2 regions of the Streptomyces venezuelae genome follow, and region 2 is predicted to be linked to the other one. Evidence: riboswitches for the same ligand, from Rfam matches in the RefSeq annotation. Region 2 holds a riboswitch; the other holds the start of a gene.
The links. A riboswitch is a leader RNA that binds a small molecule or an ion and turns the genes downstream of it on or off. The one in region 2 is predicted to bind glycine.
Positions count from the first base shown of each region.

Region 1: it holds a riboswitch for glycine, as region 2 does, so the genes downstream of both, gcvT (glycine cleavage system aminomethyltransferase GcvT) here and gcvP (aminomethyl-transferring glycine dehydrogenase) in region 2, are expected to answer to the same signal.

Region 1 is NZ_CP029193.1:5,812,117-5,823,181, forward strand. Features, by position in the region: gene glyA (serine hydroxymethyltransferase) at 1-254, opposite strand, end outside; gene gcvH (glycine cleavage system protein GcvH) at 278-655, opposite strand; gene gcvT (glycine cleavage system aminomethyltransferase GcvT) at 714-1,847, opposite strand; glycine riboswitch at 1,995-2,105, opposite strand; gene DEJ47_RS26995 (AAA family ATPase) at 2,289-3,002, shown strand; gene DEJ47_RS27000 (enhanced serine sensitivity protein SseB) at 3,063-3,845, shown strand; gene DEJ47_RS27005 (enhanced serine sensitivity protein SseB C-terminal domain-containing protein) at 4,118-4,894, shown strand; gene DEJ47_RS27010 (ABC transporter permease) at 5,214-6,218, shown strand; gene DEJ47_RS27015 (ABC transporter substrate-binding protein) at 6,320-8,074, shown strand; gene DEJ47_RS27020 (ABC transporter permease) at 8,227-9,228, shown strand; gene DEJ47_RS27025 (ABC transporter ATP-binding protein) at 9,225-10,322, shown strand; gene DEJ47_RS27030 (ABC transporter ATP-binding protein) at 10,346-11,065, shown strand, end outside.
Region 2 is NZ_CP029193.1:1,115,459-1,126,523, reverse strand. Features, by position in the region: gene DEJ47_RS05255 (MerR family transcriptional regulator) at 1-141, shown strand, start outside; gene DEJ47_RS05250 (DNA polymerase IV) at 179-1,594, shown strand; gene DEJ47_RS05245 (PRC-barrel domain-containing protein) at 1,606-1,998, opposite strand; glycine riboswitch at 2,143-2,241, shown strand; gene gcvP (aminomethyl-transferring glycine dehydrogenase) at 2,429-5,317, shown strand; gene DEJ47_RS05235 (DUF5999 family protein) at 5,449-5,655, opposite strand; gene DEJ47_RS05230 (hypothetical protein) at 5,965-6,549, opposite strand; gene DEJ47_RS05225 (glutamate--cysteine ligase) at 7,043-8,563, shown strand; gene DEJ47_RS05220 (substrate-binding and VWA domain-containing protein) at 8,599-10,374, opposite strand; gene DEJ47_RS05215 (CPBP family intramembrane glutamic endopeptidase) at 10,543-11,065, shown strand, end outside.

The DNA of each region.
Region 1 (11,065 bases), 4.7 Mb from region 2:
AGGTCCTTGACCCGGTCGATCGCGATCTGCTCGGCGACGTCGACGTGCTCGCAGCCGCCGTAGTAGCGGCGGCCGGGGTAGCCCTCGGCGTACTTGTTGGTCAGGACCGAGCCCTGGGCCTCCATGACCGCGACCGGAGCGAAGTTCTCCGAGGCGATCATTTCCAGGGTCGACTGCTGGCGGTGGACCTCGGCGTCGACGGCGGCGGCGACGTCCGGGTCCAGCTCGTGGAGGGGGGTGTTCAGAAGCGACATCACACGATCCCTATCGGTATGGGTCAGCCGGCGGTGAATGCGGTGTACTCGTCGGCGGACATCAGGTCGTCCGGCTCGCCCGAGATACGAACCTTGAACAGCCAACCGCCCTCGAACGGGGCGGAGTTGACCAGCGACGGGTCGTCCACGACGTCCTGGTTGGCGGCGACGACCTCGCCGGTCACCGGGGCGTAGAGGTCGCTGACCGACTTGGTCGACTCCAGCTCGCCGCAGGACTCGCCCGCGGTCACCGTGTCACCGACCTCGGGGAGCTGGGCGAAGACGACGTCACCGAGCGCGTTGGCCGCGTGCTCGGTGATGCCGACGGTCGCCACGCCGTCCTCGGTGGCCGACAGCCACTCGTGCTCCTTGCTGTAGCGAAGCTGCTGGGGGTTGCTCATGACCTGAATTCTCCTGTACGCGGGTGGGTGCTGCGGAACGGGTGAGATGTGCGGGGGGTCACTTCTGGCGCTTGTAGAACGGCAGTGCCACGACCTCGTACGGCTCGTGGGTGCCGCGGATGTCCACGCCCACGCCCTCCGTGCCGGGAGCGGCGTGCTCCGCGTCGACGTACGCCATCGCGATCGGCTTGCCCAGCGTCGGGGACGGGGCGCCGGAGGTGACCTCGCCGATGACCTTGCCGTCCGCGACCACCGAGAAGCCCGCACGCGGGACCCGGCGGCCCTCGGCGATCAGGCCGACCAGCTTGCGCGGCGGGGCGGTCTCGGCGCGCTCGGCGGCGGCGGTGAGCGCCGCCCGGCCCACGAAGGTCTCCGACTGCGAGGTCTTCTCGAACTTCACGACCCGGCCGAGACCCGCGTCGAACGGCGTCAGCTCCGCGGTCAGCTCGTGCCCGTACAGCGGCATGCCCGCCTCCAGGCGCAGCGTGTCGCGGCAGGAGAGCCCGGCCGGGACCATGCCGACGGGCGTGCCCGCCTCCATCAGCGCGCCCCACAGCTTCTCCGCGTCACCGGGGGAGACGAACAGCTCGAAACCGTCCTCGCCCGTGTAGCCCGTGCGGGCGATCAGGGCGGAGACGCCCGCGACGGTGCCGGGCAGGCCCGCGTAGTACTTCAGGCCGTCCAGGTCCGCGTCCGTGAGGGACTTCAGGATCCCGGGGGACTCGGGGCCCTGGACGGCGAGGAGCGCGTAGGCGTCGCGGTCGTCGCGGACCTCGACGTCGAAGGTGTCGGCGCGGGCGGTGAGCGCGTCCAGGACGACCTGCGCGTTCGAGGCGTTGGCGACGACCATGTATTCGGGGGCCTCCGCCGCGCCGAGGCGGTAGACGATCAGGTCGTCCAGGATGCCGCCGTCCTCGGCGACGATCATGGTGTAGCGGGCGCGGCCGACACCGATCGAGCCGATGTTGCCGACCAGCGCGAAGTTCAGGAAGTCCGCGGCGGCGGGCCCGGTGACGGTGATCTCACCCATGTGCGACAGGTCGAAGAGACCCGCCTTGGTGCGCACCGCGTTGTGCTCGTCGCGCTCGCTGGCGTACCGCAGCGGCATGTCCCAGCCCGCGAAGTCGGTCATGGTGGCGCCCAGCGACCGGTGCACGGCGTCGAGGGCGGTCAGACGGGGGGCAGTGCTCATGAAGGGAACTCCCAGGGCATGACGGGCGAGGTCGATCCTCCCCATCTGTCATCGGAACCTGAGAGGTTCGCCGGGAGTGTCTCGTCCAGTGAGACGCCGGCTTGCACCTTGGGTGGGACCGCCGGGCGGCCCGCTTTTCAGATGTGCCTCGCCCGCGCGGTACGGGGCCTGAGAGATTCAAGGGAGGGGCTTGCTCCTTCGGCGCTCCGGGTACCCAGCACAAAAGCTCGGTTCCGGAGACTCTCCCGCGCGGATTCGAACGGCCTGTATGGAGTTGGCGCGCACATCATTGCACGCGACTCTGTCCAGGGGGACCCGTGCCCGGCAGCTGGTTCCGTCGTGGGTCCGTCACGGTCCCGCCGCGGGTTCCGTCACCCCGGAATGCTCTTGTGTCGCATTACCTTCTCTTTACACTTGGTGGGGAAGCAGTACGTGACAGCTATGGGGAGGCCGATCACGGTGCGCAGCAGGACCAGTCTCTACGCCACTTCCACGGGAGTGACGCTGCCCAAGGTGCTGTCCGAGGCGCTGCCCGAACAGGCCCCCGCCCCGGCCGCGGAGAGCTGCGGCCGGCTCCCCGCCGCCGTCGTCCGCGACCTGCGTCAGCGCGCAGGCCACAGTCCGCGCCGCCTCACGTTCGCCGACGGGGACCTGGTCGTCGTCTCCGGGCTGCCCGGCGGCGGAAAATCGACCCTCATGCGCCAGGCCGTCACCGGCCCGCGCATCGACTCACAGGACACCCGCGACCGCTGGTCCCGCCGCATGCCGCGCCTGCTGCCCTACGCGGTGTACCGCCCCCTGGTCCGCCTCGCGCACTACGCGACGCTGCGCCGCACCCTCCGCTCCGGGGCGAGCGTCGTCGTCCACGACTGCGGCACCCAGGCGTGGGTGCGCCGCTGGCTCGCCCGCGAGGCCGCCCGCCGCGGCACGGCCCTGCACCTCCTGATGCTCGACGTCCCCGTGGACACGGCGCTGCGCGGCCAGCACGAGCGTGGCCGCGGCGTCTCCCGGTACGCGTTCGCACGCCACCGCAGGACGGTCGGCCGGCTCGTCGCCGCCACCGAGCGCGGGGACCTGCCGCGCGGCTGCCGCTCCGCGGTGCTGCTCGACCGCGAGGCCGCGCAGGTCCTGCGGGTGATCGCCTTCGACCGGTGAGCGGGCCCGGCGTTAGGGTTCGAGCCGCAGGCAGAGCGGTCGCGAGCAGGGGTTGGACAGATGGACTTTCCGGCGCAGGCACATGCCCATCCGTACGGCGGATGGCCGGGCAACGAACTGGAGGAGGTCCTCGCGGCCTCCCTGGGCGCCCCCGCGTCGGCGGGCGCCCGCATCGTCGAGGTGCTCGGCCGCAGCCACCTGTGGATACCGCTGCCCAACGGCGGCGGCCCCGACAGCGGCACCCTGGACCTGCCGACCCTGGAGATCGAAGGACAGGCGTATGTTCCCGTCTTCACCTCCGAGCAGCAGTTCCGCCAGGCACTCGGCGACGCGGCGGACCGGATGGGCGTCACCGTGGCGCCCGCCGTGGAGTTCGCCCGCGGCCTGCCCCCGCAGCTGGGCATCGCCCTGAACCCCGACGGCACCGTCGGCGTCCCGCTGCCCCCGCCGGCCGTCGCCGAGCTCTGCAGGGTCGGCCGCACCGAGCTGGACGGCCCGACCACCGGCGGCCGGGTCCGCCTCTTCGAGCCGGACTGGCAGGAGGACCCCGTCGACTTCCTCGCCGCCGCGGGCCGGGAGTTCGAGGCGGCGGGCGTCGTGCTCACCGCGCGCCGCTGCCTGGCCGCCGTGGAGACGGACGACCCGACGCTCTTCGTCGGCGTGGAGCTGTCCACCTGGGAGGGCAACGCGCGCGACCTGCCGATGGAGGCACTCGGCCGGGCGCTCGGACAGGTGCCGGTCCCGTGGGCGGTCAACCTGGTCCTGCTCGACGTGGCACAGGACCCGGTCGGCGACTGGCTGCGCGCGAAGGTGCGGCCCTTCTACCACCGGATCGCGCCTTGAGAGCCTGTGTCATAACCCCGGCCGGGTGGTCGCCGCCCGGCACGCACGCTCGCCGTGTCGCCGAAACGTCCTAGTGGCTCCTCCCCCAGGCCTTGAGGGCCCGGGGGGACCCCCATCGAGGACGCTCCGGCGCCTTGCGATCGCACGCACCAGACGACGCCCACTGATCCGGCCGGGGTTATGACACAGGCTCTAAGCTGGTTGCATTCCTGTGTTGTCTTCCAATGTCTCCCGTGGGGGGCACCGAGTTCGCCGCGAAGGGGCGGTTACGGGTGAGTGCGTCGGGCACGGCCGCGGCCGGGCAGCAGGTCGAGCAGTTGCTGCGCCAGGTGACGCCGGGGCGTTACGACGCGTACGAGGCGCTGCTGCGCGCGCTCGCCGCCGACCAGGTGTGGATGCTGCTCTGGCACGGCCAGGCCGGCTCTCCCGACGCCCAGTACGGGAACATGGAAGTGGAAGGGCTCGGCTACGCACCGTGCGTGACCTCCGCCCAGGAGCTGTCCGCCAGTGGCTGGAACCGCAGCTACGAAGTGGTGCGGGGCACCGACATCGCCCGCACCCTCTACCCCGACCACTACGGCATCTGGCTCAACCCGCACGCACCCGGCGGCGGCGTCGGCATCCCCTGGCTGGACCTGCGCCGCATCGCCACGGGCCTGGACGCGCTCCCCGCGGGCCCGCTCCGGCTCACCGAGCCCAGCATCGAAATCCCCCAGTTCTACGCCCTGTTGACGCAGAACGCCCACCGCACCCCCGTGGTCCGCTCGCTGCGCCGCGCCTGGGTGCAGCCCGCCCTCGGGGCGCCCTATCTGGCCATCGGCCTCGACGTGTACGACACGTCGCCGCCGTCGGTCGACGCGGTCCGCACGATGATGCGCCAGTCCATCCCCGCGGTCCCCGAGGGCCTGCCCGTCTCGACGGTCGCGATGTCCGACGACTACGACCCGGTCGCGATGTGGCTGCGAGCCAATGCCAGGCCGTTCTACGACCGCGAAGCCCAGGCGGCCCCGGCGCCCGCGGGCGGTTACGGCTACCCCGCGCAGTACTGAGCGGCGCGAACCAGTCATCGAGCAGCCACGACGGACGGGATGTCCGTTGTGGTGCGGGTGGGCCCCTATGGGCTCCTGTGCCGCCTTGCGACCCAACTGCCCCGTGTTCGCCCGCCGTTCACCGGCGTCCGGATAACGGAACACCCCGATCAGCATCACGGTTGCGCATCCTTTCCCCGTCAAGTCTGGTAACAGATCGCGACGTGGATGAAGACTCCCGCTCCAGGGGCCTGATGCCCCTGTGTACGACGGACTGATCACGTCGCTACAGCGGCAAGTGCGGGCCGGTCACCACCGGTTGAGAGGGGTCCCTGCCACGATGACGGCACCATTGCATGACACACCTGCGGACGCGGACCCGACCGAGGACGTCGCCCCCGCAGTTGATGCAGGGGTGAAAAAGGTCGAGGGTCGGTCCCTCAAGCAGATCGCCTGGAACCGCCTGAAGCGGGACAAGGTCGCCCTGGCCGGCGGCATCACCGTGCTGCTCCTGGTGCTGGTCGCCATCTTCGCGCCCCTGATCGTGAACCTGCTGGGCCACGACCCCAACGGATTCCACCAGGACGAGCTCGACGAGCTGACCGGCCTGCCCAAGGGCGCCCTCGGCGGCGTGAGCGGCGACTTCCTCTTCGGGGTCGAGCCCAACAAGGGCCGCGACGTCTTCAGCCGCATCGTCTACGGCGCGCGGATCTCACTCCTCGTGGCGTTCCTCGCGGCCATCGTGGCCGTGGCGCTCGGCACCCTCTTCGGGATCATCGCCGGTTACTTCGGCGGCTGGATCGACGCCCTGATCAGCCGCGTGATGGACGTACTGCTCTCCTTCCCGCAGCTGCTCTTCATCATCTCGCTGGTCTCCGTGCTCCCCGACGACCTGCTCGGCCTCCAGGGCACCAGCGTGCGCGTCGCGATCCTCGTCATGGTCATCGGCTTCTTCGGCTGGCCGTACGTCGGCCGCATCGTCCGCGGCCAGACGCTCTCGCTCCGTGAGCGCGAGTACGTGGAGGCGGCCCGCAGCCTCGGCGGCGGCAAGCGGCACATCCTGTTCCGCGAACTGCTGCCCAATCTGGTCGCCCCCATCACCGTCTACGCGACGCTGATGATCCCGACCAACATCCTCACGGAGGCGGCCCTCAGCTTCCTCGGCGCCGGCGTCAAGCCGCCGACGGCCTCGTGGGGCGGCATGCTGCGCGACGCGCTCAAGACGTACGAGCACGACCCGATGTTCATGGTCTTCCCGGGCGTCACCATCTTCATCACCGTCCTGGCCTTCAACCTCTTCGGCGACGGGCTGCGTGACGCGCTCGACCCGAAGGGGACGCGCTAGAAGGTCCCAACTGGCTTGCCCCTGCCGCATGTCAGGTGGCTCTAACCATGGTTCTCCGGCAGCACTTGGCCAGGGACCGCGATCTCGGAGGTTACGAGAAAATGCCCACAGGTTCCACGAAACGACGGCTCACCAGCGGTGCGGCCCTCGTCGTCGCGGCGCTGGTGACCACCACGGCGTGCGGCGGCGGTGACGGTGGCGACAGCGACTCGAAGGGTGCCGGCTACAACGCGGCGCTGAACAAGATCGCCAACCCTTCCAAGAAGAAGGGAGGCACGCTGAAGATGGTCGGCAAGCAGGACCTGGACTCCGCCGACCCGCAGCGCGCCTACTACGGCATGACGTGGGACTTCATGCGCTTCTACACCCGGCAGCTGGTGACCTACGACACCAAGCCGGGCAAGGCGGGCACGAAGCTGGTCCCGGACCTCGCCACCTCCACGGCGAAGATCTCCGACGACGGCAAGACGTACACGTACAAGCTGCGTGACGGTCTGACCTGGGAGGACGGCTCCAAGCTGACCTCCAAGGACGTCAAGTACGGCATCGAGCGCACCTGGGCGACGGACACCATCACCGGTGGCCCCGGCTACATCCGTCAGACGCTCGACCCCAAGACGAAGTACAAGGGTCCCTACAAGGACAAGGGCGGCCTCGACGCGATCGAGACCCCCGACGACCAGACGATCATCTTCAAGCTGCCCAAGCGCAACGGTGACTTCGAGCAGTTCCTGGCCATGCCCACCGGTTCGCCGGTGAAGGAGTCCAAGGACACGAAGGCCAAGTACACGCAGCGGCCGTTCTCCTCGGGCCCGTACAAGTTCGAGACGTACAAGTCGAACAAGAAGATCGTTCTGGTCCGCAACGACAAGTGGAAGAAGTCCTCGGACCCGATCCGCGCCGCGCTGCCCGACAAGATCGACGTGACGATCTCCGCCAACCAGGAGGAGAACGACAAGAAGCTGATGGAAGGGGACTTCGACCTCGACCTCAACGGCACGGGCATGACCCAGTCCGGCCGTGTCAGCGCCGTCACGGACCACCGTGACAACGTCGACAACATGCACACGTCCTTCGTGCGCTACGTCGCGCTGGTCCACAATGCCAAGCCGTTCGACAACGTGCACTGCCGCAAGGCCGTGTTCTACGCGACCGACTTCGCGAGCATCCAGCAGACCCGCGGCGGCAAGGTCGCGGCCGGCGACATCGCCAACAGCACCTTCCCGGTGGCGATCCCCGGCTACAGCAAGTACGACCCGTACGGCGTGCTGAAGCGCAAGGGCAAGCCCGACGTCGCCAAGGCCAAGGACGAGCTGAAGCAGTGCGGCAAGCCGTCCGGCTTCACCACCAAGCTCACCGCCCGCAGCAACAACCCGGGTGAGGTCGACGCCGCCGAGGCGCTGCAGCAGGCCCTCGACAAGGTCGGCATCAAGGTCCAGGTCGACGCCCTCGACGGCGCCGACACCTCCAGCATCACCGGCTCGCCCTCCGTCGTGAAGAAGCGCGGCTACGGCATGACGATGAGCGGCTGGGGCCCGGACTTCCCGTCCGGTCAGGGCTACGCGCAGCCGCTGTTCGACAGCCGCTTCCTGAACCCGACCGGTAACTACAACGAGTCGCAGATCAAGGACAAGAAGGTCGACGCGCTCTTCGACAAGGCGATCGCGGAGACCGACCCGGCCAAGGCCGGCGAGATCTACAAGGAACTCGACAAGAGGATCCTCGACCAGGCCGACTGGATGCCCTTCCTCTACGAGAAGAACATCACCTGGCGCGGGTCGCGGCTGACCAACGCCTACATGTCGGACGGCTACAACGGCCGTTACGACTACGCCTCGCTCGGCGTCGTCAAGTAACACCCGTAGTCGCCACGCAACTCCCGCAAGGGAAGCAGTAGTTGTTCGTTACACCGCCGCCGAATCCCGCCAGTCCGAAGGGCAGGTGATGGCCCCGGGCGGTGGCCGGGACCCCTCACAAGGGGGTCCCGGCCACCGCCGGGCCGCGCACAGTGCTTGCTTATCTCATCCGGCGCCTGATCGCCGTAATCATCATGGTGCTGGTCGTACTGCTCGCGACCTTCACCGTCTTCTTCATGCTGCCCAAGTGGGCGGGACAGGACATCGCCGTCCTCTTCGCCGGCAAGGCCACCGGAGCCGAGCAGATCGAAGGCATCCGGACCAAACTGGGACTCGACGACCCGCTGCTCGTCCAGTTCTGGGACTTCATCAAGGGCATCCCGATGGGGCGCGACTACGTCAACGGCAGTGACGTCACGCACTGTCCCGCGCCCTGCTTCGGCTACAGCTTCCGCACCGAGGCTCCCGTCTGGGAGACCCTGAAGGACGCGCTGCCCGTCACCGGCGCGCTCGCCGCCGGTGCCTGTGTCCTCTGGCTCGCCGCCGGTGTCGCCACCGGAGTCGTCTCCGCCCTCAAGCGGGGCACCTTCTGGGACCGCTCCGCGATGACCATCGCCCTCGGCGGTGTCTCGCTCCCCGTCTTCTTCACCGGCATGATCGCGATGGGCATCTTCGTCCACCAGCTCGGCTGGGTGAAGATCGCGGACAGCCTCAGCACCGACGACTCGGTCGACGTCTGGCTCCAGACGCTGATCCTGCCGTGGATCGTCCTCGCCTTCCTCAACGCGGCGATGTACGCCCGCCTCACCAGAGCGACCATGCTCGAAGTGCTCGGCGAGGACTACATCCGCACCGCCCGCGCCAAGGGCCTCGGCGAGGCCACCGTCATCCGCAAGCACGCCCTGCGCTCCGCGATGACCCCGATCCTCACCGTCTTCGGACTCGACCTCGGCGTGCTCATGGGCGGCGCCGTGCTCACCGAGTCCACGTTCAACCTGCCGGGGCTCGGCCTCGAAGCGGTCAGGGCCATCAGCAGCAAGGACCTGCCCGTCATTCTCGGCGTGACCCTGTGCGCGGCGCTCGCGATCGCCGTGGCCAACCTCGTCGTCGACCTTCTGTACGCCGTCATCGACCCGCGAGTGAGGCTGGGATGACCGAACTGTCCAAGAGCGGAGCAGCGGTGGGCGAGCCCGTCGCCGGCTCGCCCGCTCCCACCGCCTTCCTCGAGGTGCGCGACCTCAAGGTGCACTTCCCGACCGACGACGGCCTGGTCAAGTCCGTCGACGGGCTCAGCTTCCAGCTGGAGAAGGGCAAGACCCTCGGCATCGTGGGGGAGTCCGGGTCCGGCAAGTCGGTCACCTCGCTCGGCATCCTCGGCCTGCACACCGCCGGCCAGTACGGCTCCCGCAGGGCACAGCTCTCCGGCGAGATCTGGCTGGACGGCACCGAGCTGCTGAGCGCCCCCGCCGACGAGGTGCGCAAGCTGCGCGGCCGCGAGATGGCGATGATCTTCCAGGACCCGCTGTCCGCGCTGCACCCGTACTACACCATCGGCAAGCAGATCACCGAGGCGTACCGGGTCCACAACGACGTCGACAAGAAGACCGCGCGCAAGCGCGCGATCGAGATGCTCGACCGGGTCGGGATCCCGCAGCCCGACAAGCGCGTCGACTCCTACCCGCACGAGTTCTCGGGCGGCATGCGCCAGCGCGCGATGATCGCCATGGCGCTGGTGAACAACCCCGAGCTGCTCATCGCGGACGAGCCGACCACCGCACTCGACGTGACCGTCCAGGCACAGATCCTCGACCTCATCCGTGACCTGCAGAAGGAGTTCGGCTCCGCCGTCATCATGATCACGCACGACCTGGGCGTGGTCGCGGAGATGGCGGATGAGCTCCTGGTCATGTACGGCGGCCGGTGCGTCGAGCGCGGCACCGCGGAGAAGGTCTTCTACGAACCCCAGCACCCCTACACCTGGGGCCTGCTGGGCTCGATGCCCCGCATCGACCGTGAGCAGACCGATCGGCTCATCCCGGTCAAGGGCTCCCCGCCGAGCCTGATCAACCTGCCGAGCGGCTGCGCCTTCAACCCGCGCTGCCCCTACGCGGACGTCCCCAAGGACCAGATCACCCGCACCGAACGTCCCGAACTGCGTCTGGTGGCCGACGGGCACTGGTCCGCCTGCCACATGTCGCAGGAGGAGCGCACCCGGATCTGGACCGAAGAGATTGCGCCGAAGCTGTGAACGATGACGTGAAGGGCCAGGAGATGACGATCCCGGCGCAGACGCAGAGCTCGCCCGAGCCGCTGCTCAAGGTCGACGGCCTGGTGAAGCACTTCCCCATCAAGAAGGGGCTGCTCCAGCGCCAGGTGGCCGCCGTCCAGGCGGTCGACGGGCTCACCTTCGACGTACGCCCCGGGGAGACCCTCGGCGTCGTCGGGGAGTCCGGCTGCGGCAAGTCGACGATGGGACGGCTGATCACGCGTCTGCTCGAACCGACCGGCGGGCGCGTCGAGTTCGAGGGCACGGACATCACGCACCTGGGCACGGGCGGCATGCGTCCGTTCCGCCGCGACGTGCAGATGATCTTCCAGGACCCGTATTCGTCGCTGAACCCCCGGCACACCATCGGCACGATCGTCGGCGCGCCCTTCAAGCTCCAGGGCGTCAAGCCCGAGGGCGGCGTGAAGAAGACCGTGCAGGAGATGCTGGAGCGCGTCGGGCTCAACCCCGAGCACTACAACCGCTACCCGCACGAATTCTCCGGCGGCCAGCGGCAGCGCATCGGCATCGCGCGGGCGCTCGCCCTGCGGCCCAAGCTGGTGGTGGCGGACGAGCCGGTCTCGGCCCTCGACGTCTCGATCCAGGCCCAGGTGGTCAACCTCCTGGACGACCTGCAGGACGAGCTCGGCCTCACGTACGTGATCATCGCGCACGACCTGTCGGTCATCCGGCACGTCTCGGACCGCATCGCGGTGATGTACCTC
Region 2 (11,065 bases):
GGGATCGCCGTGGGCGTCGTCTGGCGCGACGTCGAGGCCGCCCTGTCCCAGCTGCACGGCGAGCGCATCGACACCGGGGAGACGCTGATCGGGCACAACCCCGCCGATGAGCTGGCCAGAAGGCGCAACAGGGCCGTCTGAGGCCGCGTTGTCAGTGGCGTAGGGCAGCATCAGAGATGTGAGAAGCGCGCCGACGATCCTGCATCTGGACATGGATGCCTTCTACGCGTCCGCAGAGCAGGCCGCGAAGCCCAGTCTGCGCGGAAAAGCCGTGGTCGTGGGCGGTCTCGGGCCGAGGGGCGTGGTGGCCACGGCTTCCTACGAGGCGCGAAAGTTCGGGGTGCACTCGGCGATGCCCATGGGGCAGGCGCGCAGGCTGGCGCCCAACGCCGCCTATCTGGTGCCGCGCTTCGGGTTGTACCGCGAGATCAGCGAGCAGGTCATGGGGCTGCTGCGGGAGCTGTCGCCCCTGGTGGAGCCGCTCAGCCTGGACGAGGCCTTCGTGGACCTGGAGGCGGGCGGCGTCGCCGACTCGGCGGAGTCGGCCAGGGCCGTGGGGGAGCGGTTGCGGGCGGACATCAGGGCGGTGACGGGGCTCTCCGGGTCGGTGGGGCTCGCCGCGTCCAAGATGCTGGCGAAGATCGCCTCCGAGGAGGCCAAGCCGGACGGGCTCAGACTCATAGCGCCGGGGACGGAGCGGGCGCTCCTGGGGCCGATGTCGGTGCGGACGCTGCCCGGGGTGGGGCCCGCCACGGGGGACCATCTGCGGCGGGCCGGGATCCTGACGGTCGCCGAGATCGCGGAGGCCGGTGAGGACGAGCTCGTACGGCTGCTGGGGAAGGCCCACGGGGGCTCTCTGTACGCGATGGCGCTCGCGCGGGACGAGCGGCCGGTGGTGGCGGAGCGGGAGTCGAAGTCGGTCAGTGTCGAGGACACGTACGACGTGGACATCCATGACCGGGTGCGGGTCAGGGCGGAGGTCGCGCGGCTCGCCGAGCGGTGTGTGCAGCGGCTGCGGGCGTCGGGGCACTCGGGGCGGACCATCGTGCTCAAGGTGCGGCGGTTCGACTTCTCCACGCTGACGCGCTCCGAGACGCTGCGCGGGCCCACCGACGACCCCGGGGTGGTCCAGGAGGCCGCCGCGCGGCTCCTGGAGGCCGTGGACACCACGGGGGGCGTCAGGCTCCTGGGAGTGGGTGTCACGGGCCTCACGGACTACACGCAGGAAGACCTCTTCGCGCAGGCCCAGGCGGAGGCGCAGACAGCGAGCGCTGCGGTGGTGTCCCTGGTCAAGGGGGAGGACGACGGGTCGGCGCAGGCGGTGGGACCGGAGCCGGAGCGTGTCGAGGAGCCGGTGGCGCCGGCGCAGAGACGGTGGACCGCCGGGCACGACGTGCGGCATGCCGAGTACGGGCACGGATGGGTGCAGGGGAGCGGTCTGGGGCGGGTGACGGTGCGCTTCGAGACGCCGTTGTCGGAGCCGGGGCGGGTGAAGACGTTCCGTACGGACGATCCGCGGCTCGAGCCCGCGGAGCCGTTGCCGCTGGTTGCCGCACCGGCGAAGGACGGGCCCGCGCCGCGGGCTTCCGGCTGAGCTGGGCCGGGTCAGGGGCTCTCCGTGCCCGCGACGTGGCCGAAGTTCTGGTCGGGCGGTGGCATGGAGGAGGGGGGTGGCTGCGGGGGAGTCGTGTCCAGGCCGTAGTGGTGGTAGAGCTGGAGTTCCTGCTCGGGGGAGAGGTGGCGCCCCACTCCGAAGTCCGGGGCGTCCTTGATCAGGTCCCGGTCGAAGGGGATGCGCAGAGTGCCGTCCTCGACGAGTTCGCTGGGTTCCAGCGGGACGAAGGCGTCCCGGCTGAAGAGACCGGTGCGTATGGCCGCCCACTCCGGGGTGCCGGTGGCGTCGTCGAGGTAGACCTCGTCGACCGTGCCGATCTTCGCCCCGTTCCGGTCGAACGCCTTGCGGCCGATCAGGTTGCGCGGATCGATATCGGTCTGCACGGGCCCTCCAGCTGGTCGCGGCTTGTCGAAAACGGGCGTAACTCATCCTTAATCATTCGTAGTCACTACGAAAGAGCACTTCGGGGCAGGTGGCCACTCGAGGGATCGGTGACGGTCCTCGCTGGTAGGCTGGCGCCTGGCCGCTGACCCCGTGCGGGAGAGCTCTCCGGATCACATGTCCGGAGGCGCCGAAGGAGCAAATCCTCCCCGGAATCTCTCAGGCACCCGTACCGCACGGACGAGGTCACTCTGGAAAGCAGGGCGGGCGTCGGGCGGGCACGTTCGGAACCCTTCCTCACCGACGGTGAAAGCAGATCTGTCGAGAGACGGGCCTGTGAAGCTCTCAGGTTGACATGACAGAGGGGGAGGCCGTCCGGGTACCCGCGCCGTGGTACCCCTCGCAGGTCGTGCAGACCAGGAGGCCTCCGCAATGACTGCCACCAATCGCATCCCGCTCTCCGAGCTCGAGCAGGGCATCCCCTTCGAGCAGCGGCACATAGGGCCCGATGCGGAAGCGCGGGCCAAGATGCTCGCCCAGGTCGGGTACGGCTCGCTCGACGAGCTCACGGCCGCCGCGGTACCGGATGTGATCAAGAACGCCGATGCGCTCGACCTGCCCGGCGCGCGCACCGAGGCCGAGGTGCTGGCCGAGCTGCGCTCCCTCGCCGACCGCAACCAGGTCCTCGACTCCATGATCGGACTCGGGTACTACGGCACCTTCACCCCGCCGGTCATCCTGCGCAACGTGATGGAGAACCCGGCCTGGTACACGGCGTACACGCCGTACCAGCCCGAGATCTCGCAGGGCCGCCTCGAAGCGCTCCTCAACTTCCAGACGATGGTCGCCGAGCTGACCGGACTGCCCACCTCCGGGGCCTCGCTCCTCGACGAGGGCACCGCCGCCGCCGAGGCCATGGCGCTGTCGCGGCGCATGGGCAAGGTCAAGAACGGCGTCTTCGTCGTCGACGCCGACGCGCTGCCGCAGACCATCGCCGTGATCCGGACCCGGGCCGAGCCGACCGGTGTCGAGATCGTCGTCGCCGACCTGAGCCAGGGCATCCCGGCCGAGGTCGCCGAGCGCGGTGTCGTGGGCGTGCTCGTCCAGTACCCGGGCGCCTCCGGTGTCGTACGGGACATCAAGCCGCTCATCGACGAGGCCCACGAGCTCGGCGCCGTCGTCACCGTCGCCGCCGACCTGCTCGCGCTGACCCTGCTCACCTCGCCGGGCGAGCTCGGCGCCGACATCGCCGTCGGCACGACCCAGCGCTTCGGTGTGCCGATGGGCTTCGGCGGCCCGCACGCCGGCTACATGGCGGTCCGCGAGAAGTTCGCCCGCAGCCTCCCCGGCCGCCTCGTCGGCGTCTCCGTCGACGCCGACGGCAACAAGGCCTACCGTCTCGCCCTGCAGACCCGCGAGCAGCACATCCGCCGCGAGAAGGCCACCAGCAACATCTGCACCGCCCAGGTGCTGCTCGCCGTCATGGCCGGAATGTACGCCGTGTACCACGGGCCCGAGGGCCTGAAGTCCATCGCCCGCCGCACCCACCGCTACGCGACGCTCCTCGCGGCCGGGCTCACCGGGGGCGGCTACGAAGTCGTCCACGGTGCCTACTTCGACACGCTCACGGTGCGGGCGCCCGGCAAGGCCGAGCAGCTGGTGGCCGCCGCCCGTGAGGGCGGCGTCAACATCCACCTCGTCGACGCCGACCACGTCTCCCTCTCCTGCGACGAGACCACGAAGCGCGCCCAACTGGCCGCCGTCTGGGGTGCGTTCGGCGTCGACGCCGACATCGAGGCGCTGGACGCCACCACCGCGGACACGCTGCCCGAGGGTCTGCTGCGCGGCGACGACTACCTGACGCACCCCGTCTTCCACCAGCACCGTTCCGAGACCGCGATGCTGCGCTACCTGCGCAGGCTCGCCGACCGTGACTACGCGCTCGACCGCGGCATGATCCCGCTCGGCTCCTGCACCATGAAGCTCAACGCGACCACCGAGATGGAGCCGGTCACCTGGCCCGAATTCGGCCAGCTGCACCCCTTCGCCCCGGCCGAGCAGGCCCAGGGCTACCTGACGCTCATCCGTGAGCTGGAGGAGCGCCTCGCCGAGGTCACCGGCTACGACAAGGTCTCCCTGCAGCCCAACGCGGGCTCGCAGGGCGAGTTGGCCGGACTGCTCGCCGTGCGTGGGTACCACCGCGCCAACGGCGACGACCAGCGCACCGTCTGCCTCATCCCGTCCTCCGCACACGGCACCAACGCCGCGAGCGCCGTCATGGCGGGCATGAAGGTCGTCGTCGTGAAGACCGCCGACGACGGCGAGATCGACGTCGAGGACCTGCGCGCCAAGATCGAGAAGCACCGCGACGAGCTGTCCGTGCTGATGATCACCTACCCCTCGACGCACGGCGTCTTCGAGGAGCACGTCGCCGACATCTGCGCCCAGGTGCACGAGGCCGGCGGCCAGGTGTACGTCGACGGTGCCAACCTCAACGCCCTGGTGGGCCTCGCCAAGCCGGGCCACTTCGGCGGCGACGTCTCGCACCTCAACCTGCACAAGACGTTCTGCATCCCGCACGGCGGCGGCGGCCCCGGCGTCGGCCCGGTCGGCGTCCGCGAGCACCTCGCCCCGTACCTGCCCAACCACCCGCTGCAGCCCGCCGCGGGCCCCGAGACCGGCGTCGGTCCGATCTCGGCGGCGCCGTGGGGCTCCGCCGGAATCCTCCCGATCTCCTGGTCGTACGTCCGCCTCATGGGCGGCGAGGGCCTCAAGCGCGCCACCCAGGTCGCGGTGCTCTCCGCCAACTACATCGCCAAGCGCCTCGAGCCGCACTACCCGGTGCTCTACACCGGTCCCGCGGGCCTCGTCGCGCACGAGTGCATCGTGGACCTGCGGCCGCTCAGCAAGGCGACCGGCGTCAGCGTCGACGACATCGCCAAGCGCCTCATCGACTACGGCTTCCACGCGCCGACCATGTCGTTCCCCGTCGCCGGCACGCTGATGATCGAGCCGACGGAGAGCGAGGACCTGAACGAGATCGACCGGTTCTGCGAGGCGATGATCGCCATCCGTCGGGAGATCGAGAAGGTCGGCTCCGGCGAGTGGGCCGCCGACGACAACCCGCTGCGGAACGCCCCGCACACCGCCGCCGCGCTGAGCGGTGAGTGGGAGCACGGCTACAGCCGTGCGGAGGCCGTCTTCCCGGCCGGGGTCGTCGCGGCGGACAAGTACTGGCCGCCGGTGCGCCGCATCGACCAGGCGTACGGCGACCGGAACCTGGTCTGCTCCTGCCCGCCGCTGGACGCGTACGAGGACTGATGCACGCGCCCGCTTCGAGCGGGCATGCGTCGGGGCCGGTTCGGAGAGTTCTCTCCGGGCCGGCCCCTCGTTGTTCCGTGGTGCTCAGGTGCTGTGCGGCAGTGCCGTGCGGTCGTGCGGTGTGCCGGCGGTCAGGCTGCCGTCATGACCTGGTCGGTGCCCAGCGGTCGGTGCGGCGCGATGATCTGGCCGTCCGGCAGCAGCTCACCGGTGTCCTCGAAGAGCAGGACGCCGTTGCACAGCAGGCTCCAGCCCTGCTCCGGGTGGCTTGCCGTGAGGAGCGCGGCTTCCCGGTCGGCGGAGTCGGCTGTCGGGCACGGTGGTTGGTGCTGGCACATGGAAGGGTTCTTTCGCTGCGATGTGATGGCTGTGACGTCGGTCCTGTGGCTCGATGCGGTGTTCATAACCGCCCCCCGTTGTAGTCGGTCCGATCCCAGTGTTGCCCTACGGGCGTCAATCCGCAGGGATTTTGCCGCAGCGGCTCCTACTGCTTTATGACGTATCACCCGCCCGGACGGTTCAGCCCAACTTCCCTGTCTCTTCGGGTGGTTCGGGGTGGCCTGACCGGGCTAGTCCACTTGGGTGGGTGGGCAGCGCTGTGCCCCGCGGCCGGTGGGCGGCGGGGCACGGAAGCGTGACGGGCGCTGTCAGGCGGGTGAGCTCAGGAGCGGTGCCGGTGTCAGGCGGTGGTTGAGCATCGGCAGGAGCTCGGCGACGCGGTGCGGGCGGTGGGCCGCGATGCCGGGCGGGGCGGGCGCGAGCGGCACGAGCAGATCAGTGGCGGCCAGTGAGCCCTCGGCGCCGTCGTCCGTGCAGTCCCGGTGGAGCCAGAGCGTCAGCATGTACAGCTCCGGTACGGACAGCAGCCGCGGCTGGCACGGCATCGGCATGGCCTCCGCGTGCCGCAGGGCGCGCTCCGTCGAGGTGATGTAGGGCCCCTCGAAGAAGTGGGAGAACGCCCACCCGTCCGGTGTGAGGATCGTGTCGGCCGCGGCGACGGACCGCTCGGCGCAGCGGATCAGGAAGCGCCAGCCGGCCAGCCGGGTGGGCGATGTGGCCTGCGGAGTGATGTGGTCCAACACGTGGACCGGCAGCGGGAGTTCGGGGTTTGCCGGTCCCTGTGCGGTACGCAGGGACGGCGTGCGGGCCTCACTCACGGCGGTGGGGGAACCGAGTGCGGCGAGGACGCAGCGCAGGGCGGGCGCGGGAGCCGGGGGGACATGCAGCGGCATGGTGGGTCGCCTCTCTCATTCGACAGGCACAGTGGAGCGGGGGCAGGTGCGTGACGGCGCTGTCAGCTCTGGGTCAGAGGGGCGGGGGCTGGGCCGCGAGCGCCAACTCTCTGCCTAGATTGCGGAGTTTATACGAGCTGTGTTCGAGCGGTGTTTCATCTAGACGCTCCGTATATTGCGAGCAAGGACTTATCGGGCCGTCCTCGTGCGGGACTTGTGCGGTCCTTTACACCGATTTAGTACGGGCCCCGGCGCCACGACCTCGTATTCCCCGTTCCGCGCGGTCGGCCGAATTTTGCCGGTGCTTTTGACCAGGCGCTTCGGAAGGGAATCTTCACCGTGCCGCATGCCCGGTGAATGTGCCCGGCACGCGACGCGTCGAGCGTACTGGTCGGCGGCCTGTCGCGGGGCGTTATCGATCACATTGCCTGGGCATCATCACCCGTACACAGCGGCCGGATCCTTGGCTGCCCGTTCGAGGAGGGACGCTTCGATGGGGGAGAAGGTCGTGGCGGGCACGTTCGACCTGGCCGACAGGCACCACTACCGAGGCAAGCTCCGAGAGTGTCTGGCGGGGCTGGAGCGGATGCTGGCGGAGGAGCGATTCGACAGGCCCAAGAATCTCATGGGCATGGAGATCGAGCTGAATCTCGCCGGGCCCGACGGACTGCCGAGAATGTTGAATGCGCAGGTACTCGAGCGCATCGCGAGCCGGGATTTCCAGACGGAACTCGGAATGTTCAATCTCGAAGTCAACATCGCCCCGCACCGGCTCGGTGGACGCGTTCGCGACCGCCTCGCGGAGGAACTGCGTACGGGCCTCAACTATGCACACAGGAAAGCGGCCGAACTCTCCGCCGGTATTGTCATGATCGGCATTCTGCCGACCCTGAACCGCGCCGACCTGGTCTCCGCGAACCTCTCCGACGTCGACCGGTACGCCCTCCTCAACGACCAGATCGTGGCGGCGCGCGGCGAACACTTCGCCCTTGACATCCAGGGCGTGGAGCGGCTGACCTGCACTTCGACGTCGATAGCGCCCGAAGCGGCCTGCACCTCCGTGCAGTTGCACCTCCAGGTCACGCCCGGCCGGTTCGCCGACGTGTGGAACGCGGCGCAGGCCATCGCCGCCGCGCAGATCGCCGTCGGTGCCAACGCGCCCTTCCTGTTCGGCCGCGAGCTGTGGCGCGAGTCCCGGCCGCCGCTGTTCCTCCAGTCCACGGACACCCGCTCGCCGGAGCTGCAGACCCAGGGGGTGCGGCCGCGCACCTGGTTCGGGGAGCGCTGGATCACCAAGCCGCTGGAGCTCTTCGAGGAGAACCTGCGGTACTTCCCCGCGCTGCTGCCCCTCATGGAGGAGGAGGACCCGCTGGGCGTCCTCGACGCGGGCGGTGTTCCGCGCCTCGGCGAACTCGTCCTGCACAACGGCACCGTGTACCGCTGGAACCGCCCGGTGTACGGCATCGCCGACGGCGTCCCGCACCTGCGCGTGGAGAACCGCGTCCTGCCCGCCGGTCCCTCGATCACCGACGTCATCGCCAACGCCGCCTTCTACTACGGGCTCGTGCGGGCGCTCGCCGAGGAGGCGCGGCCCGTGTGGTCCCGGCTGCCCTTCGAGACCGCCGCCCGCAACTTCGATGTCGCGTGCCGCCACGGCATCGACGCCACCCTGCAGTGGCCGCGCCGCGGCAGGCTCGGCGGCACCACCGAGGTGGCGGCCGTCCACCTCGTACGCGAGGAACTGCTGCCGCTCGCCGCGGCGGGCCTCGACGCGTGGGGTGTGGAGCCCGCCGACCGCGACCTGTACCTCGGGGTGATCGAGGAGCGGTGCCGACGGCGGATCAACGGCGCGTCCTGGCAGGCGACGACGTACCACCGGGCCCGGGACGGCGGCATGTCCAGGGAGGAGGCGCTTGCCGCGACCACCAAGCGGTACAGCGAACTGATGCACACGGGGGAGCCGGTGCACACGTGGCCGGTGGGGCTGCGGGGATCGGCGGCACCGCTGGGCTGAGCAGCCGACAGCGGGACACAGGGAGCCGGGGACGGTCAGCTCTGGTTGCTGCCCGCCTCCATGATCGCCTTGAGGATCACCGCGTGGATCTGGGCCGGGTCGTCGACCTGATGCCCGGAGCCACCGGTCGCCTCCGCGATCTGCTGCACCTCGTCCTTGTCCGCCTCGGGGCCGACCGCGATGGCGATGATCGGCACCGGGTGCTCGCGGTCCGCGATCTCCTCCAGCTGCGCGATCAGGGAGCTGCGCGAGATGCTGCCCGGGTCCTGGTTGGCGCCGTCGGTCAGGATCACCAGGGCGTTGAACTTGCCGCGCGCGTACGTCGACCGGGCTTCCTTGTAGGCGGCGAGCGTCGTGTCGTACAGGCCCGTGGCGCCGCCCGGCACGGGCTGCAGTTCGCTGAAGGCCTCGGACAGCGCGGCGCGGTGGGTCGTGCCGCTCTTGCGGTCGCCCAGGCGCCGGGTCGGTTCCAGTTCGCGGTAGTCGCGGGCTCCGTCGAGGCGGGTGGCGAACTCCCACAGGCCGATCTCGTCCTCGTCGGTGAACCCCGCGAGTGCCCGTAGCAGCGACGCCTTGGTGACCTCCATACGGGACTGGTCGCGGCCGGGCACGAACTGCCGCATGGATTCCGAGGCGTCGACGACGGTGCTCAGCCTGGCGCTCTGCACGGTGATCGTCCACATGCCCAGGGTCTCCTGAAGCTCCTTGTCCGACGGCGGATCCGTGGCCTCGTCGGCGTACGGCTGCGGGGTGCGGCCGCCCGCGGCGGTGACCAGCCCGTCGGACGGCTGGTCGGGGTCGGTCCTGAAGCCGTGCTCGGCCAGGATCCGCCGGCCGTCGTCGTCGCTGAACATCGTCATGAAGCGCAGCGCCGCGCGGCTCGTGTCGGTGGACATCCGGCCGTCCTCGACGAGCGTGTACGGGTAGTCGAGCCGCGGCGAACCGTCCTTCGGGTAGAAGAGGGCGAGGCTGTCTTCCTCGCCCGCCGACGCGTTGTGCGCGTACGCGGCCTGTTCGGAGAGGACCAGTGCCTGGTTGCGGCGCCGGTCGCCCTGCTCGGCGCCGGAGCCGTCGCGGGCCAGCGTGTCCAGGAGCCGGTCGTCGCTGTCGGAGGTGCGGGACGCCAGAGCCTTGGCCAGGGCGGCGGCCTGCGTGTCGCCCTCCTTGCCGCCCTGCTTCTTCGCGGACGCACCCATCGCGGCGAGGGCGAGCAGACCGCTCGCGCTGCGCGCGGGATCGGCCGTGCCGAGGCGCAGCTTGTCGCTCTTCGTACCGGCCGTGGTCAACTCCGGCCAGCTGTACGTTCTCTTCGGCCAGCCCAGCGACTCGGCGGCGGACGGCACCATGCCGATGCCGACGGGCGACGAGGCGATGTTGCCCGCGGGGGAGACCTTGCTCCGCTTGGCGCCGAGGCCGACGCGCTGTACCCACGCGTCGGAGTCCGGCACCCACACGTCGTACTCCGGATCGCCCTTGCCCGAGCGGAGTTCGGCCGCCACCTCGTACGAGTCACGCGCGGTCACCCGCACGTCGACGCAGTGCCCGTCCGAGGTGATCTCCTGCTCGCGCGCCTCGTCGGCCGCCTCGCGCAGGGCCGGAGACACGGCGGGATCGGCGACGACGTCGAGCCGCACCGCGTCGTCGCCGCACGAACCGCCGAACGAGAGCAGCCCGCCGCGGACCGCGGCCGCCGCGCCTCCCGCCACCACCAGGACGAGCGCCGTGGCGAGGGCGACGATGCGTCCGCGCGACTGAGGCCGGGGGCCGGGCGTGGCCGTCCCGCGCTCATCGGGCAAGCTGTGACGTCCCATGGCGGTGGTGCCCCTCCTTGAATGATGAAGCAAGGAAAGAAGGGGCCCGCGCGCCTGGAATCGGCGTCCGTCCCCCTCGGCCTGTCGCGCACGATTTTCGTAACTTCTTTCGAGACCCTAGCGGGGCGAGGACGGGGATGAGGCGGGATCACTCAACTGGAGGCGTTAGTGCAAGCGGAGCCGGGGCCCATGGCCGGTTCTTTTCCGGCGGACGGTCCGTCGAGGCGGACTCTGAGGGACGAGACGCTGCTCGTCCTGGCCCTCTCGCTCGGTGCGAGCGGGGTGTCCGCGCTGATCAGCTTTGTGGGGTCGGTCACCAAGCCGGGGGGTCTCAAGGATCAGGCGGCCACGCTGAACGCGTCGGCCGCGCCGGGTCGGCCGTGGCTTGATCTCGCGTGGCAACTGTTCGGCATTTCGACCGCGTTGGTGCCGGTGGCGCTCGTGGCGCACTTCCTGCTGCGCGAGCGGGCGGGCCTGGGGACGATCGGTTTCGACCGGACACGGCCCTGGCCGGACCTGGGGCGCGGCGCCGCGATCGCCGCGGCGATCGGCAGCACCGGCATCGCCTTCTATCTGGCGGCGCGCGGACTCGGTTTCAACCTCACCGTGGTGCCCGAGGCGCTGCCCGACGTGTGGTGGAAGTACCCGGTCCTCGTGCTGTCCGCGGTGCAGAACGCGGTGCTCGAGGAAG